One region of the Nonomuraea sp. IBHARD001 genome, then DNA from elsewhere that is predicted to be linked to it. Evidence: riboswitches for the same ligand, from Rfam matches in the RefSeq annotation. Region 1 holds a riboswitch; the other holds the start of a gene.
The links. A riboswitch is a leader RNA that binds a small molecule or an ion and turns the genes downstream of it on or off. The one in region 1 is predicted to bind glycine.

Region 1 (7,468 bases):
GCGCGTTCGAGCAGGAGTTCACCGGGCTGCTGCCCGACGCCGTGTACTTCTTCTCCGTGCAGGCGTGCGACCGCCGTTTCGCCAGGCGCTCGGCCTGCACGCCGTACGGGCAGGAGGTGACGGTGCGCACCGGGCATGGGTGAGTTCACCCATGCGGGATGGGCCAACACGGCGGCTTGCGGGCGCGGGCCCGGCGGGCGAGCCTGGTGGGGTGCAGGAGAGAACGCTGCTGGTGCATGGTCTGTTCACACCCGCCGACGACGCGCACGGCGCCAGGTTCGTGGCCGAGCTGCCCGTGGGGCCCGGCTGCGACACGGCGGCGATCTCGGTCACCGCGACGCTCGGCGCGAGCCCGGCGCTGGAGTTCGTCGTCACCGCCGACTGGCAGCGCAACAACTCGATCGACGTGAGCTACCGGGGCCACGAGCTGCCGGTCGGGCGGGTCAATCTGGCCACCGAGGCGTGGCACCAGTGCACGGCGGGGCCCGGCCTCACGCTGACCGTGCGCAACTGCGTGCCGGGAGCACCCCGGTGACCCGCACCCAGCCGATCGAGCTGTGGCTGCGCCTGGACGAACGCCAGGTGCTGATCATGCTGCGGGTCGGTCAGGGCGTGGCGGAGCTGCGGGCGAGCGGCGACTTCGACGTCGCGGCCTTGGTCGCCGAAACGCTGCGGGCGGGCGTCCCCTCTGCGCCCGCCAGGGCGTTGCGCAAGGCCGGCGGCTGAGCGCGGGCACGGCGGCCGCGCGCGCCCGCGCCCGCCGTGCCCGTCCGGTGCTCAGTCCTCGTAGGCCTCCAGCGGCGGGCAGGAGCAGACGAGGTTGCGGTCGCCGTAGGCCTGGTCGATGCGGCGCACGGGCGAGAAGTACTTCCCCTCGCGCAGCGAAGGCAGCGGGTAGGCGGCCTCCGACCTGGAGTAGGGGTGGCTCCAGTCGTCGGCCACCAGCGAGTCCGCCGTGTGCGGCGCGTTGCGCAGCGGGTTGTCGGCCCGGTCGTAGCCGCCGGAGGCGACCTTGGCGATCTCGCCCCGGATGGCGACCATGGCCTCGACGAAGCGGTCGAGCTCGGCCAGGTCCTCGCTCTCGGTGGGCTCGATCATGAGCGTGCCCGCCACGGGGAAGGACATGGTCGGCGCGTGGAAGCCGTAGTCGATGAGCCGCTTGGCGACGTCGTCGACGGTGACGCCGGTCTCCTTGGTGATCTGACGCAGGTCGACGATGCACTCGTGCGCGACCAGCCCGCCCCGCCCGGTGTAGAGGACGGGGAAGTGCGGGGCCAGCCTGCGCGCCAGGTAGTTGGCCGACAGGATCGCCTGCTCGGTCGCCGCCTTGAGCCCGTCGCCCCCCATCATGCGCACATAGGCCCACGAGATCGGCAGAATACCCGCCGACCCGTACGGCGCCGCCGAGACCGGCCCGACGGGCGATCCGGGCTTGAGCGGGTGGCCGGGCAGGAAGTCGGCCAGATGGGCGCGTACCGCGACCGGGCCGACGCCGGGGCCGCCGCCGCCGTGCGGGATGCAGAAGGTCTTGTGCAGGTTCAGGTGCGAGACGTCGGCGCCGAACTCGCCGGGCTTGGCCAGGCCGACCAGGGCGTTGAGGTTGGCCCCGTCGACATAGACCTGGCCGCCGGCCTCGTGCACCTTGGCGCAGATCTCGGTGATGCTCTCCTCGTAGACGCCGTGCGTCGAGGGGTAGGTCACCATGATGGCGGCCAGGGCGTCGGCGTGCTTGCCGATCTTGGCGTCCAGGTCGGCGAGGTCGACGTTGCCGTTGTCGTCGCAGGCCACGACGACCACCCGCATGCCGGCCATGACGGCGCTGGCGGCGTTGGTGCCGTGGGCGGAGGACGGGATGAGGCAGACGTCGCGGTGCTCCTGCCCGGCCGCCCGGTGGTAGGCCCTGATCGCCAGCAGCCCGGCGAACTCGCCCTGCGATCCGGCGTTGGGCTGGATGGAGACGGCGTCGTAGCCGGTGACCTCGGCCAGCCAGGCCTCCAGCGTCCCGATCAGCTCGGCGTAGCCCGCAGCCTGCTCCTCGGGGGCGTAGGGGTGCACGGCCGCGAACTCGGGCCAGGTGATCGGCTCCATCTCGGTGGTCGCGTTGAGCTTCATCGTGCACGAGCCCAGCGGGATCATCGAGCGGTCGAGTGCGATGTCCTTGTCCTGCAGCCTGCGCAGGTAACGCAGCATGGCGGTCTCGGAGCGGTGGCTGTGGAAGACCGGGTGGGTGAGGTAGTCCGACTCGCGGACCAGCGACTGCGGCAGCGCGCCCAGGTCGTCGCGCTCGGCCAGGGCGGCCAGGTCGGCGGCGGCGCCGAAGGCGGCGGCGACCTGCTCCACGTCGGCCAGCGTGCTCTTCTCGTCGCAGGCGATGGAGATGTGGTCGGCGTCGGCCAGGTGCACGTTGATCCCGCGCGCGGCGGCCTCGGCCAGCACCTCGGCCGCCCGGCCGGGCACCCTGGCCAGCACGGTGTCGAAGAACTCGCCGTGCACGACCTCCACGCCACCGGCGCGCAGCCCCTCGGCCAGCGTCACGGCCAGGCGGTGGGTGCGGGCGGCGATGCGGCGCAGCCCCTCGGGGCCGTGGTAGACGGCGTACATCCCGGCGATGACGGCCAGCAGGACCTGGGCGGTGCAGATGTTGCTGGTGGCCTTCTCCCTGCGGATGTGCTGCTCGCGCGTCTGCAGGGCCAGCCGGTAGGCCGGGTCGCCGTCGGCGTCGAGCGAGACGCCGACCAGACGGCCGGGCATCTGCCGCTGCAGGCCCTCGCGCACGGCCATGAAGGCCGCGTGCGGCCCGCCGAACCCGAAGGGCACGCCGAAGCGCTGGGAGGAGCCGATCGCGATGTCGGCGCCGAGCTCGCCGGGCGAGGTGACGAGCGTGAGCGCCAGCAGGTCGGCGGCGGCCACGACGACGGCGCCCGCCTCGTGCGCCTGCTCGGCCACCGGGCGGAAGTCGCGCAGCCTGCCGCCCGCGCCGGGGTACTGCACCAGGACGCCGAAACACTCGGGCAGGTCCTCGTCCAGCGACTGCTCGCGCAGCGTGATGCCCAGCGGCTCGGCCCTGGTGGCCAGCACGGCCTTGGTCTGCGGGAGCGCGTCGGCGTCGACGACGAACACCTCGCTCTTGACCTTGCTCGCCCTGCGGGCCAGCGTCATCGCCTCGGCCGCGGCCGTGGCCTCGTCGAGCAGCGAGGCGCCCGCGACGTCGAGCCCGGTCAGGTCGGACACCACGGTCTGGAAGTTGATCAGCGCTTCGAGGCGGCCCTGCGAGATCTCGGGCTGGTAGGGCGTGTACGCGGTGTACCAGCCCGGGTTCTCCAGCAGGTTGCGGCGGATCACCGCGGGGGTGATCGTGTCGTGGTAGCCCAGGCCGATCATCGAGGTGAGCACCCTGTTGCGCCCGGCCAGCTCGCGCAGCTCCGCGATCGTCTCGCTCTCGCTGGCCGCGGCGGGGAGTTTGAGGCTGTCCTTGGCCCTGATCGCCTCGGGAACGGCCACGGCCACGAGGTCGGCGACCGACTCGAAGCCGACGGTCTCCAGCATCCTGGCCTGGTCGGCGTCGGAGGGACCGATGTGGCGGGTGGCGAATGCGGGCGCGCCGAGGGCGCTGAGGGGCGACGAAAGGTCGGTCATGGAGGTGCCTCCCGAGGGCTGTGGAGACCGGCGCCAGGGCGCGGGCGTAGGCCGGATCTCCCCCTCTGTCACCTCAACCTGAGAGCTTCACCCGTGAGGGCTTTCACCGTCGGTGAGACGCGCCTGGCGGGCGCGCCTGCTTTCCAGAGTTGCCTATCCCGAGCGGTACGGGTTGCCTGAGAGATTCCGGGGAGGGTTGCTCCTTCGGCGCCCCGGGCGGACCGGGGACTCTCCCGCACGGGGTCGTCAGCCTTGCTCCTAGGTTACCAGCGCCTCCGGATCAGCCGAGGCGGCGGGCGCGTCTGCGCTGGGCGAGCTCGTCAGCTGGGTGGTCGGCCGGGACTTCGTCCTCGACCGCCGCGCGTTCCCCCGGCAGCTCCGCGAGGGAGCCCTCGACCTCACGCCAGACCCGGCCGAGCGCGATGCCGAACACGCCCTGCCCTCCCTGGAGCAGGTCGATGACCTCGTCGGCCGACGTGCACTCGTAGACGCTGACTCCGTCGCTCATGAGGGTGATCTGCGCCAGGTCGCCCGATCCCCGCTCGCGCAGGTGGTGGACGGCCGTGCGGATCTGCTGCAGCGACACTCCGGTGTCGAGCAGGCGTTTGACCACCTTGAGCACCAGGATGTCGCGGAAGCTGTACAGGCGTTGCGAGCCTGAGCCCTGCGCCGCTCGTATCGTGGGCTCCACCAGTCCGGTGCGGGCCCAGTAGTCGAGCTGCCTGTAGGTGATACCGGCGGCCGCGCAGGCTGTGGGGCCGCGGTAGCCGATGTCGGCGGGCAGCGAAGAAGGCTGCTCGTCGAACAGCAGACCTTGTTCACCGGCACGCTGCCTCGCGCTTTCGCGCCGCACCGGATCTTCCTGGCCGGCCGTCTTTCCCTCGCCGCTGCTGACCGCCACGCGGACCTCCGGCTTTCTCTCATCCCGTGGTCTGATCTGGGGGTTCGTCAAGGACAACCACAGGGTTCACTTGAACCGTAGGACCGTGACCAACGTCAGTCAACGATCCTGCCCGGCGCGTCGTGAAGCGTAAATGCAATGAAATACCGGCCCCATGCCAGAGTACGGAGCCGCTTACCTCTTTCGAAGACTTAGCTACCCAGCGCGGCCGAAGTCCTCGGGCGAGATCGTGTCAAGGAACTCCCTGAACTTCTCGACCTCGTCCTCCTGGTCGTCCGGGATGATCACTCCGGCCTCCTGGACCACCTCCTCGCTGGCGAAGATGCGCGCACCGGTCCGCAGGGCCAGCGCGATGGAGTCCGACGGCCTGGCGCTGACCTCGACGCCGTTGGAGAAGACCAGGTCGGCGTAGAAGATGCCGTCGCGCAGGGCGACGATGTTGACGGTGCGCAGACTGACTCCCAGGGCGCTCAGCACGTCCCTGAACAGATCGTGGGTCAGCGGGCGAGGGGGTGGTTCGTCCGCCTGGGCCATGGCGATGGCCGTGGCCTCGTTCATCCCGATCCAGATGGGTAGGTATCGCTCTCCGTGCGCCTCCTTGAGCAGGACGATCGGCTGATTTGTAGGCATCTCAACCCGAACGCCCACGACCTCCATCTGCAACACGGGCTGCTCCGTATTTCGACTACCGCAATTGTTGGGCCGCACTACCGCAATTCAACGTAACACCCGAGGGGCGTGGAATGTCCCTGTGGGCCGGTCATCGACCGAGAACGCCCCTGACGCCGGTGCGCAGAAGCGCCGCGTGCAACTCCATGAGCAGGCCCGAAATCTCGCGGGCCGCCTGATCGGCCTCGCCGATCGCCCCGGGGGAACGTTTGCGCAACAGCGGGGCCACGGCCTGTTCGACCAGCCCGCTCTCGCGCTCGGCCGCCGCCCTGACCGCACGCAGATGCCGCGCGTGCAGCCCGAAGGCGGCCAGCGCGCCCACCGCACGTGCGATCTTCAGCGCGTCCTCGTCGTAGCGCCTGGCGACCGCCGCCAGCAGGCCGTAGTCCTCCAGCTCGGTGAGGGTCTCCTCGTCGAGCCCGGCCGACTCCAGCAGCTCGGCACGGCTCAGCCGCAGCTCCTGCTGCTCGCCGACGACCCTGGGCCTGGACAGCGCCTCGGCCATCTTGTCCTTGATCACCCGCAGCGGCAGGTAGTGGTCACGCTGCTCGGTGAGGATGTAACGCAGTTGCTCCACGTGGTGGTGGGTGAACTTGCGGTAACCCGAGGGGCTGCGCTCGGGTTCGATCAGCCCCTCGCCCTCCAGGAAACGGATCTTGGAGATCGTCACGTCGGGGAACTCGCCCTGCAGCAGGGCGAGCACCTCCCCGATGCTCATGTGTGAGCGTGCCGCCTGAGCGCTCATACGCCGGGGGTGCCCCGCATGAGAAACACGAGACGGAACTTGCCGATCTGCACCTCGTCCCCGGCGTGCAGCGGAACCTCCTCGATGCGCTCCCTGTTGACGTAGGTGCCGTTGAGGCTGCCGACGTCACGCACGGTGAAGCGACCGCCCGGGTGGCGATACCACTCCACGTGGCGGCGCGAGACGGTGATGTCGTCGAGGAAGATGTCGCTCTCCGGGTGACGGCCGGTGGTCGTCAGGTCGCGGTCGAGCAGGAACCTGCTGCCGGCGTTGGGGCCGCGCATGACGATGAGCAGCGCGGTGCCCGGCGCGAGGTTCTCCACTGCGGCGCGCTCGGCCAGGAGCGCCTCTCCTGTCTCCGCCTCATACGCCTCGATCCCGGCGACGGAGATCGTCGAGGTGGTGTCCCCCACGACCTCCATACGGGTCAGGGGTGACCCGCAGCGGGAGCAGAAACGGGCATCCTCGGGGTTGGCATGTCCGCACTGCGTGCAGTAGACGCTCGGCATCGACTGGCTCGGCCTCCTACCGCGAAGACGCGTTTCACGGTGCTCAGGGCGACGGCGTCCTGCTTCTTCGCTTCTCAAGTTGTTGGGTCGCTACGACTGCGAATGCCGCAACTTACGCTGATGAGACGCAAAGGTCAAGGCGGAACGCTGGACGACGGACTTGGACGGTGACAAAGTTACCGCCGAGCCGGTACCAAGGTCCATCCCACACGCGGGTTCGCCTTCTGACAACCCTTTTCCCGCTCCTGTTTACCCTCCGAACAACGTTCACCCCGCGGCCGCCGCAGCCTCCACGATCGCCGCCCACTCGGCGAGCAGCGCCTGGGCGGCGTCCACGTCCGGCCCCTCGGCCCACAGATGGGTCACCGGCGCGGCCGTCGCGGGCAGGACGAGCGCCCAGCTCCCGTCCTCCTCGACCACGCGCACCCCGTCCGTGGTGTCGATCACGCGCCCGCCCGCCGCCTCGATGACCGAGCGCATGACCGCGCCCTTGGCCGCCCACGGCGTCGGAACGGTCCTTTTGAGCAGCCTGGCCTCCGGGATGCGGGCGTCGATGCGGCTGAGCGAGAGCCGGGTGCGCGCGACCAGGCCGAGCAGGCGCAGGAAGGCCGCGAGCCCGTCGACGGTCGGTGCGAACTCCGGCACGATGAAGCCGCCCCTGCCGTCCCCGGCGAAGATCATGTTGCGCCTGCTCGCCGCCTCGGTGAGCGCGTCGAGCGCGGTGGAGGTCCACTGCACCTGCACGCCGTGGAAGCGCGAGACCTGCTCGGCCACCCGCGTGGTGCTGACCGGCAGCGCCACCTGGCCGCCTCGCCGCTCGGCGGCCACCAGGTCGAGCACGACCAGCAGGGCGCGCTCCTCGCTGATCAGCCTGCCCAGCTCGTCGACCAGGGCGATCCGCTCGCCCACCGGGTCGAAGCGCACACCGAAGGCCGCCCTCGACGAGCTGACGAGCTCCGACAGGCGCTGCAGGTCGCGGCGGCGCCCGGCGATCGTCTCGGCGGGCGA
Region 2 (7,468 bases), 2.4 Mb from region 1:
CCTGGCAGCCGACCTCGGCGCCGGAGATGGAGGCGTTCTCCTTGAACAGCACGCCGATCGCGGCGGCCGTCAGCAGGAAGCGTACGACGCCGTCGGTGTCGGCCTGCGGGATGAAGCGGGAGTAGTAGGTGAGCACGGCGGGGATGATGCCGGCCGCGCCGTTGGTGGGGGCGGTGACGACGCGCCCGCCGGAGGCGTTCTCCTCGTTGACGGCCAGGGCGAACAGCGACACCCAGTCCATGGTCTGCAGCGGGTCCTTCTCGGGCGCCTCGATCTGCAGCCGACGGTAGAGCTTGTTGGCCCGGCGCTTGACCTTGAGTCCGCCGGGCAGCACGCCCTCCTGGGCGATGCCGCGCTGGACGCATTCGGACATGACGCGCCAGATGTTGAGCAGTTCGTCGCGGATCTGCTGGGCCGATCGGCCGAACGCCTTCTCGTTCTCCAGCATCAGCCCGGAGACGGAGAGCCCGGTCTCCGAGCACAGGGCGAGCAGTTCGTGCGCGGTCGTGAAGGGGTAGGGCAGGACGGTGTCGTCCTGTTTGATGCGGTCGGCGCCGGTGGCGTTCTCGTCGACGACGAAGCCGCCGCCGACCGAGAAGTACACCTTCTCGCGCAGGGGGTGGCCGTCGTCGGTGAAGGCGGTGAAGCGCATGCCGTTGGGGTGTTCGGGCAGCGAGATCTTGCGTTCGAACACGAGGTGCTCGCCGACGACGAAGTCGATCTCGTGCTGGCCGTACAGGCGGATCCTGCCGGTGGTGCGCATGTCGGCCATGCGGGCCTCTACGGTGTCGACGTCGACGAGTTCGGGCTTGTCGCCCGAGAGGCCGAGCAGGACGGCCTTGTCGCTGCCGTGGCCCTTGCCGGTCAGGCCGAGCGAGCCGTACAGGATGCAGTCGACGCGGGCGGTCTTCTCCAGCAGGCCGTCCTCGTGCAGGCCCCTGGCGAACTTGTGTGCCGCGGCCATGGGGCCACCGGTGTGCGAGCTGGACGGGCCGATGCCGATCTTGAAGAGGTCGAAGACGCTGATCGCCATTGATGTGCGCCTTTCAGGCGGCGAAGGGGAAGCGTGCGGCCGGGGCCGGCCGGCTGGTGGAGCTCTCTCCAGAGTAACGGCCCCGGCCGAAAAGTCAGGAAGCGCCCGACGTCAGTGCCGAGTACTCCTCGGCCGTCAGCAGGTCCTCGGGGTCGCTGCTCAGGCGGACGCGGAACATCCAGCCGTCGCCGTAGGGCTCGGAGTTCACCAGGTCGGGCTTGTCGGCCACCTCCTGGTTCACCTCGACGATCTCACCGCTGACGGGGGCGTAGATCTCGCTGACCGACTTGGTCGACTCGACCTCGCCGATGGAGTCCCCGGCCTCGACGGTGGAGCCCTGCTCAGGCAGCTGTACGAAGACCACGTCGCCCAGGGCCTCGGCCGCGAAAGCGGTGATGCCGACGGTCACCGTGCGACCGTCGTCGAGACCGCTCACCCACTCGTGCTCCTTGGTGTAGCTCAGCTCGTCAGGGATGGTGCTCATTTCTTCCTCCTGTAAAAGGGCAGCTCCACCAGGTCTACAGCCTCTTGGCTGCCCCGGATGTCGACGGCCAGACCTTCGGTGGCGTCGGTGTCCACGTAAGCCATGGCGATCGGCCTGCCCAGGGACTGGGACGGCGCTCCGCTGGTGACCTCGCCGACAACGGCGCCGTTCTTCGTGACCGCGTACCCGTGGCGGGGTACCCGGCGGCCCGTCGCGACCAGGCCGACCAGGCGGCGGCGCGGCGGGAGGTCCTTCAACGGCTCAAGAGCGGCGCGGCCCACGAAGTCGCCCGGCTTCTCGAACTTCACCACACGCCCGAGCCCGGCGTCGAACGGCGTCAGCGCCGTGCTCAGCTCGTTGCCGTAGAGCGGCATACCGGCTTCGAGCCTGAGGGTGTCGCGACTGGACAGCCCGGCCGGAATCAGCCCGTACGGCTCGCCCGCCTCGGTCAGCGCCTGCCAGAGCGCCACGGCGTCGGCGCCCGCGACGAACAGCTCGAAGCCGTCCTCGCCGGTGTAGCCGGTCCTGGCGATCAGCGCCTGGACCCCGGCGACGACGCCGGGCAGCCCCGCGTAGTACTTCAGACCGGCCAGATCGGCGTCGGTGAGCCCGGCCAGGATCTCCTGCGCGCGCGGACCCTGTACGGCGATGAGCGCCCACTGGTCGGAGCGGTCCTCGACGACCGCGTCGAAGTCCTTGGCCCGCTCCAGCAGCTCGGCCGCGACCAGCTCGTAGTTGGAGGCGTTGGCGACGACCATGAACTCCTCGTCGGCCAGCCGGTAGACGATGAGGTCGTCCAGCACACCGCCCGCCTCGTTGACGATCATGGTGTAGCGGGCCCGGCCGGGGTCGAGCGCGGACAGATGGCCGACCAGCGCGTAGTCGAGCGCCTGTCCCGCCTGCGGCCCGGTGAGGTGGATCTCGCCCATGTGGGAGAGGTCGAACAGGCCGGCCGCGGTGCGGACGGCGTTGTGCTCGGCGGACTCGCTGCCGTAACGCAGCGGCATCAGCCAGCCGGCGAAGTCGGTCAGCGTCGCGCCGAGACTCTCGTGGACGTCTCGCAACGGTGTCGGTCGGGACATTGTTCGCACCTCAGAAAGGGTCGGATGCCAGGATCCTCCCCCTCTGTCATCGGTGCCTGAGAGCTTCGCCCGGATTTTGGCCGGACTTTCACCTTCGGCGAGGCCCACAGGGCCTGCTTTCCAGAGGTCACCCTGGCCCGTACGGTCCTTTGCCTTGAGAGGTTCGCGGGGAGGGCTTGCTCCTTCAGGGGACCTGACCGGATGTCAGGACGCTCTCCCGCACGGGTTCATCGGTGTCGGAACCCAGACTAGTGGGCTCGATGGGTCCGGCGAAATCCCCACGAGGGCGACTGTCGTGCCTCCTGTGGCCCTGACCTCGGAGACAGGCCTTTCCGCAGGCCGCTGTTTGTCGGGCGATACGTGGTTACCATTCGGTAAGCACTGCGCGGCCAGTCATCGCGGGAGGACAGTGTGATCGGTACTGCGGGCCACGGGCGAGTGGGGAACCTACCCGTGGAGACGACGAGTTTCGTCGGCAGGTCGAGGGAGCTGGCCGACGCGGCCGAGCTGCTCGGTCACGAACGCCTCGTGACGCTGACAGGAGTCGGCGGGGTCGGCAAGACCAGGCTCGCCCTCCGGGTGGCCACAGGACAGGCGGAGGCGCATCCCGACGGGGTCTGGCTGGTGGAGCTGTCGGCGCTCAGGGAGGCGAGCCTGCTGGCGCACACCGTCGCCAGCACGGTCGGGGTGACGCCGGAGGCCACGCGGTCACAGGCCAGGGCGCTCGGCGACTACCTGGCGGGCAGGCGTGCGCTGATCGTGCTCGACACCTGCGAGCATCTCGTCGGCCCCTGCGCCAGGCTGGCCGACGCGCTGCTGCGGGCCGCGCCCGGCCTGCGGCTGCTGGTCACCAGCAGGCAGCCGCTGCGCGCGACGGGTGAGCACGTGCTGGCCGTGCACCCGATGCCGGTGGAGGCTCCGGCGGGCGGGCCCGAGGGGGCGGTCACGCTGTTCGCCGAGCGGGCGGGCGCCGTCAGGCCGGGGTTCACGGCCGGGGAGGCGGTGTGGCGGCTGTGCCACAAGCTCGACGGCATCCCGCTCGCCATCGAACTGGCTGCGGCGCACCTGCGCACGGTGTCGGCGGACGAACTGCTGACCACACTCGGCGAGAGACTGGCCTCCGGCGACGGGGAGCGGCCTTCGTCCAGGCACAGGACGATGCGCACCGCGATCGGCTGGAGCCACGAGCTGTGCACGCCGCTGGAGCGGCTGCTGTGGGCCAGGCTCTCGGTCTTCCACGGCGACTTCGGGGCCGAGGCGGCGCTGACCGTGTGCGCGCACGCCCCGCTGACCCCGCGCCTGGCCGAGCAGGCGCTGGCCTCGCTGGTCGACAAGTCGATCGTGCGCGCGCTCGACGACGGGCGCTATCGCATGCTCGACACCATCAGGGCATACGGCGCCGGATGGCTGCGCGAGCTCGGTCTGGCCACCGACATGCGGCGCAGGCACCGCGACTTCTACCTGGGCCTGGCCCGATGGTTCCACGCCGAGTGGAAGGGCCCGGACCAGGTGGGCTGGTCGCGCCGGATGTCGAGGGAGCTGCCCAATCTGCGGGCGGCGTTCGGGCACTGCTGGTCCGACCCGGACGACTACGCGGCGGGCCTGGACCTGGCCACCAGCCTGGTCTACTTCTGGGTGGCGTGCGGCCATCTGCACGAGGGCAGGCACCAGCTCGGCAACGCCCTGGCCCGCTGCCCCGAGCCGGGCGGCACGCGTACCTCGGCGTTGTGGGCCTACGCGCTGGTGACGATGATCCAGGGCGACCACGACACGGCGGGCCGCCTGCTCACCGAGGCCGTGGCCGCGGCGGCCGAGCAGGGCGACGTGACCGCGGGCGCCTACGCGCACACGATGCGGGCCCTGCTGGCCGTGCTCAGGGGCGATCTCGGCGAGGCCATGAGGATCGCCGAGGAGGCGGCGGCCATCCACAGGAAGCTCGGCGACCCCGGGTTCGGCGTGCTGATCTCCCAGTCGGCCGGAGCGCTGGCCCTGGTGATGCAGGGCACCGACCTGTGTGCGGCCGAGCGTCTGGTCGAGGCGATGTGGCGAGGCGCGGACGCCTTCGGCGGGCACTGGCTGCGCTCCTACGCCGACCACCACATGAGCGGTGTACGGCTGCAGCGGGGCGACCTGGACGGAGCGGCCGGACTGGCCCGCCGATGCCTGGCCACCAAGTGGAGCATGCGCGACATGCTGGGCACCGCGCTCGCCCTCGACATGCTGGCCAGGATCGCCGTGGCCGGACAGGAGGGCAAGGCGGCGGCCGTGGCGCTGGGGCTGTCGCAGCAGGTGTGGGACAGGCAGGGCGCGGTCTCCATGAACGCGCCAGGCCTGACCGCCCTGCGCCGGGAGTGCGCGGGATCGGCCCGGCGCCTGGCGGGTGAGGAGGCCTACGAGGCCGCGTTCCGCTTCGGCGCCGAACGCGACCTCGACGAGGCGATCACCGCACTGTCGACGCCCTAGGCCGTGCCGTCGCGCCGATCGCGGGCCGCGGCGACCAGCGCCTCGAACAGCGTGCCGTCGTCGCCCGCCTCCGGGTGCCACTGCACGGCCAGGGCGAAGGTGGCGGCGTCGAGCTCGACGGCCTCGACGGTGCCGTCACCGGCGACGGCCGAGACCGTGAGGCCTTCGCCGAGCCTGTCGATGGCCTGGTGGTGGTAGTGCCTGACGACCTGCTCGCCCTCCAGCAGCTTGGCCAGCCTGGTGCCGTCGGCCGGGTGCACCGGCATCAGGCCGAACTCGGCGGGCGCGGGCGCGTGATCGGTGTGGCCGGTCACGTCGGGCAGGTGCTGGTGCAGCGAGCCGCCCAGGCTGACGTTGAGCACCTGCAGCCCCCTGCACACGCCGAGGAAGGGCAGGTCGGCCTCCAGCGCCGCACTCATCAGCCCGAACTCGGACGCGTCGCGGAACTCGCGGATGTAGCCGGTCTGCTCATGAGGTTCGGCCTGGTAGCGGGCGGGGTCGATGTCGCCGCCACCCGCGATGATCAGTCCGTCCAGCCTGGAGATCAGGTCGGCGGGCGTGCCGATCGGCGGGATCATGACGGGCTGGCCGCCCGCCCGCACGATGTGCTCGATGTACATGAAGGGCAGCAGGGCGGTCGGCAGGTCCCAGACCGTGAAGCGCGCGGGTTCGACGTAGCACGTGACGCCGATGACGGGCCTGCTCATGACAGCGGGGTGACATAGGCGCCGGAGATGCCTCCGTCGACGAGGAACTCAGAGCCCGTGATGAACGAGGCGTCGTCGGAGGCCAGGAAGGCCACCGCCGCCGCGATCTCGCTCGCCTCGGCGAACCTGCCGACGGGGATGTGCACCAGGCGGCGCTGGGCCCGCTCCTGGTCCTTGGCGAACAGCTCCTGCAGCAACGGCGTGTTGACCGGCCCCGGGCACAGGGCGTTGACCCGGATGCCCTCCCGTGCGAACTGCACGCCGAGCTCGCGCGACATGGCGAGCACGCCGCCCTTGGACGCGGTGTAGGAGACCTGTGAGGTGGCCGACCCCATCACCGCGACGAACGAGGCCGTGTTGATGATCGAGCCCTTGCCCTGGCGCCGCATGTAGGGGATGACGTACTTGCAGCACAGGTAGACGCTGGTCAGGTTCACCTCCTGCACCCTGCGCCAGGCGTCGAGACCGGTGGTGAGGATCGAGTCGTCGTCCGGCGGTGAGATCCCGGCGTTGTTGAAGGCGATGTCCACACTGCCGTAGGCGTCGAACGCCGTCTCGTACATCCGGACGACGTCGGCCTCGCTGGTCACGTCGGCCTTGACGAACAGCCCGCCGACCTCGGCCGCGGCGGCGGCGCCCGTGGTCTCGTCGAGGTCGGCGCAGACCACCTTGGCGCCCTCCTGGGCGAACCTGTGCGCGGTGGCCAGGCCTATCCCGCTCCCGGCGCCGGTGATGACGGCGACGCGATCCTGCAAACGCTGCATGTTTCCCTACTCCGATGCGATGAAGACGTTCTTGGTCTCGGTGAAGGCGCTCAACGCGTCAGGACCGAGCTCCCTGCCGAGGCCCGACTGCTTGAATCCGCCGAACGGCGTCCAGTAGCGGACCGACGAGTGCGAGTTGACGCTCAGGTTGCCCGCCTCGACCGCACGCGCCACCCGCAACGCCCTGCCGACGTCACGGGTCCAGATGGAGCCGCTCAGCCCGTAGGGGGTGTCGTTGGCGATCCGCACGGCCTCCTGCTCGTCGGCGAACCCCACCACCGAGACGACGGGCCCGAAGATCTCCTCGGTGAAGGCCCGGTCGGTGACCTGCGAGGTCAGCACCGTCGGCGGGAACCAGTAGCCGGGCCCGGCCGGGCATTCCCCTTGCAGGTACGGCGTGCCGTCGACGAAGCCGCGCACCCTGGCCAGGTGCTCGGCGCTGATCAGCGGGCCCATCTCGGTGCCCTCGTCGAGCGGGTCGCCGACCCTGACGCCGGACACGGCCGTGCCGAGCAGGTCGAGGAACTCCTCGCGCACCGACTCCTGCACCAGGATGCGCGAGCGTGCGCAGCAGTCCTGCCCGGCGTTGTCGAACACGGCGTAGGGCGCGGTGGCCGCGGCCTTGGCCAGGTCGCAGTCGGCGAACACGATATTGGCCGACTTGCCGCCCAGCTCCAGGGTGAGGCGCTTGACGGTGGCGGCGCCCCTGGCGGCGATCTCCTTGCCCACCTCGGTCGAACCGGTGAACACGATCTTGGCGACATGCGGGTGCTCGACCAGCCGGGCGCCCGCGACCTCGCCCAGGCCGGGCAGCACCTGGAGCACGCCTTCGGGCAGTCCGGCGTCGAGGGCCAGCTCGGCCAGCCGCATCGCGGTCAGCGGCGTCCACTCGGCCGGTTTGACGATCACGGTGTTGCCCGCCGCCAGCGCGGGGG

Region 2: it holds a riboswitch for glycine, as region 1 does, so the genes downstream of both, gcvT (glycine cleavage system aminomethyltransferase GcvT) here and gcvP (aminomethyl-transferring glycine dehydrogenase) in region 1, are expected to answer to the same signal.

What each region holds. Positions count from the first base shown of each region.
Region 1 covers NZ_JBWBBW010000002.1:4,151,761-4,159,228, reverse strand. Annotated here, with positions in the region: gene ACTWNK_RS20960 (fibronectin type III domain-containing protein) at 1-143, shown strand, start outside; gene ACTWNK_RS20955 (hypothetical protein) at 212-535, shown strand; gene ACTWNK_RS20950 (hypothetical protein) at 532-726, shown strand; gene gcvP (aminomethyl-transferring glycine dehydrogenase) at 778-3,636, opposite strand; glycine riboswitch at 3,790-3,882, opposite strand; gene ACTWNK_RS20940 (MerR family transcriptional regulator) at 3,917-4,537, opposite strand; gene ACTWNK_RS20935 (bifunctional nuclease family protein) at 4,733-5,203, opposite strand; gene ftsR (transcriptional regulator FtsR) at 5,298-5,924, opposite strand; gene ACTWNK_RS20925 (FHA domain-containing protein) at 5,948-6,460, opposite strand; gene ACTWNK_RS20920 (sugar phosphate nucleotidyltransferase) at 6,728-7,468, opposite strand, start outside.
Region 2 covers NZ_JBWBBW010000002.1:1,801,612-1,809,079, forward strand. Annotated here, with positions in the region: gene ACTWNK_RS10485 (L-serine ammonia-lyase) at 1-1,033, opposite strand, end outside; gene gcvH (glycine cleavage system protein GcvH) at 1,128-1,517, opposite strand; gene gcvT (glycine cleavage system aminomethyltransferase GcvT) at 1,514-2,599, opposite strand; glycine riboswitch at 2,732-2,829, opposite strand; gene ACTWNK_RS10500 (ATP-binding protein) at 3,053-5,062, shown strand; gene ACTWNK_RS10505 (gamma-glutamyl-gamma-aminobutyrate hydrolase family protein) at 5,059-5,769, opposite strand; gene ACTWNK_RS10510 (3-oxoacyl-ACP reductase) at 5,766-6,533, opposite strand; gene ACTWNK_RS10515 (aldehyde dehydrogenase family protein) at 6,540-7,468, opposite strand, start outside.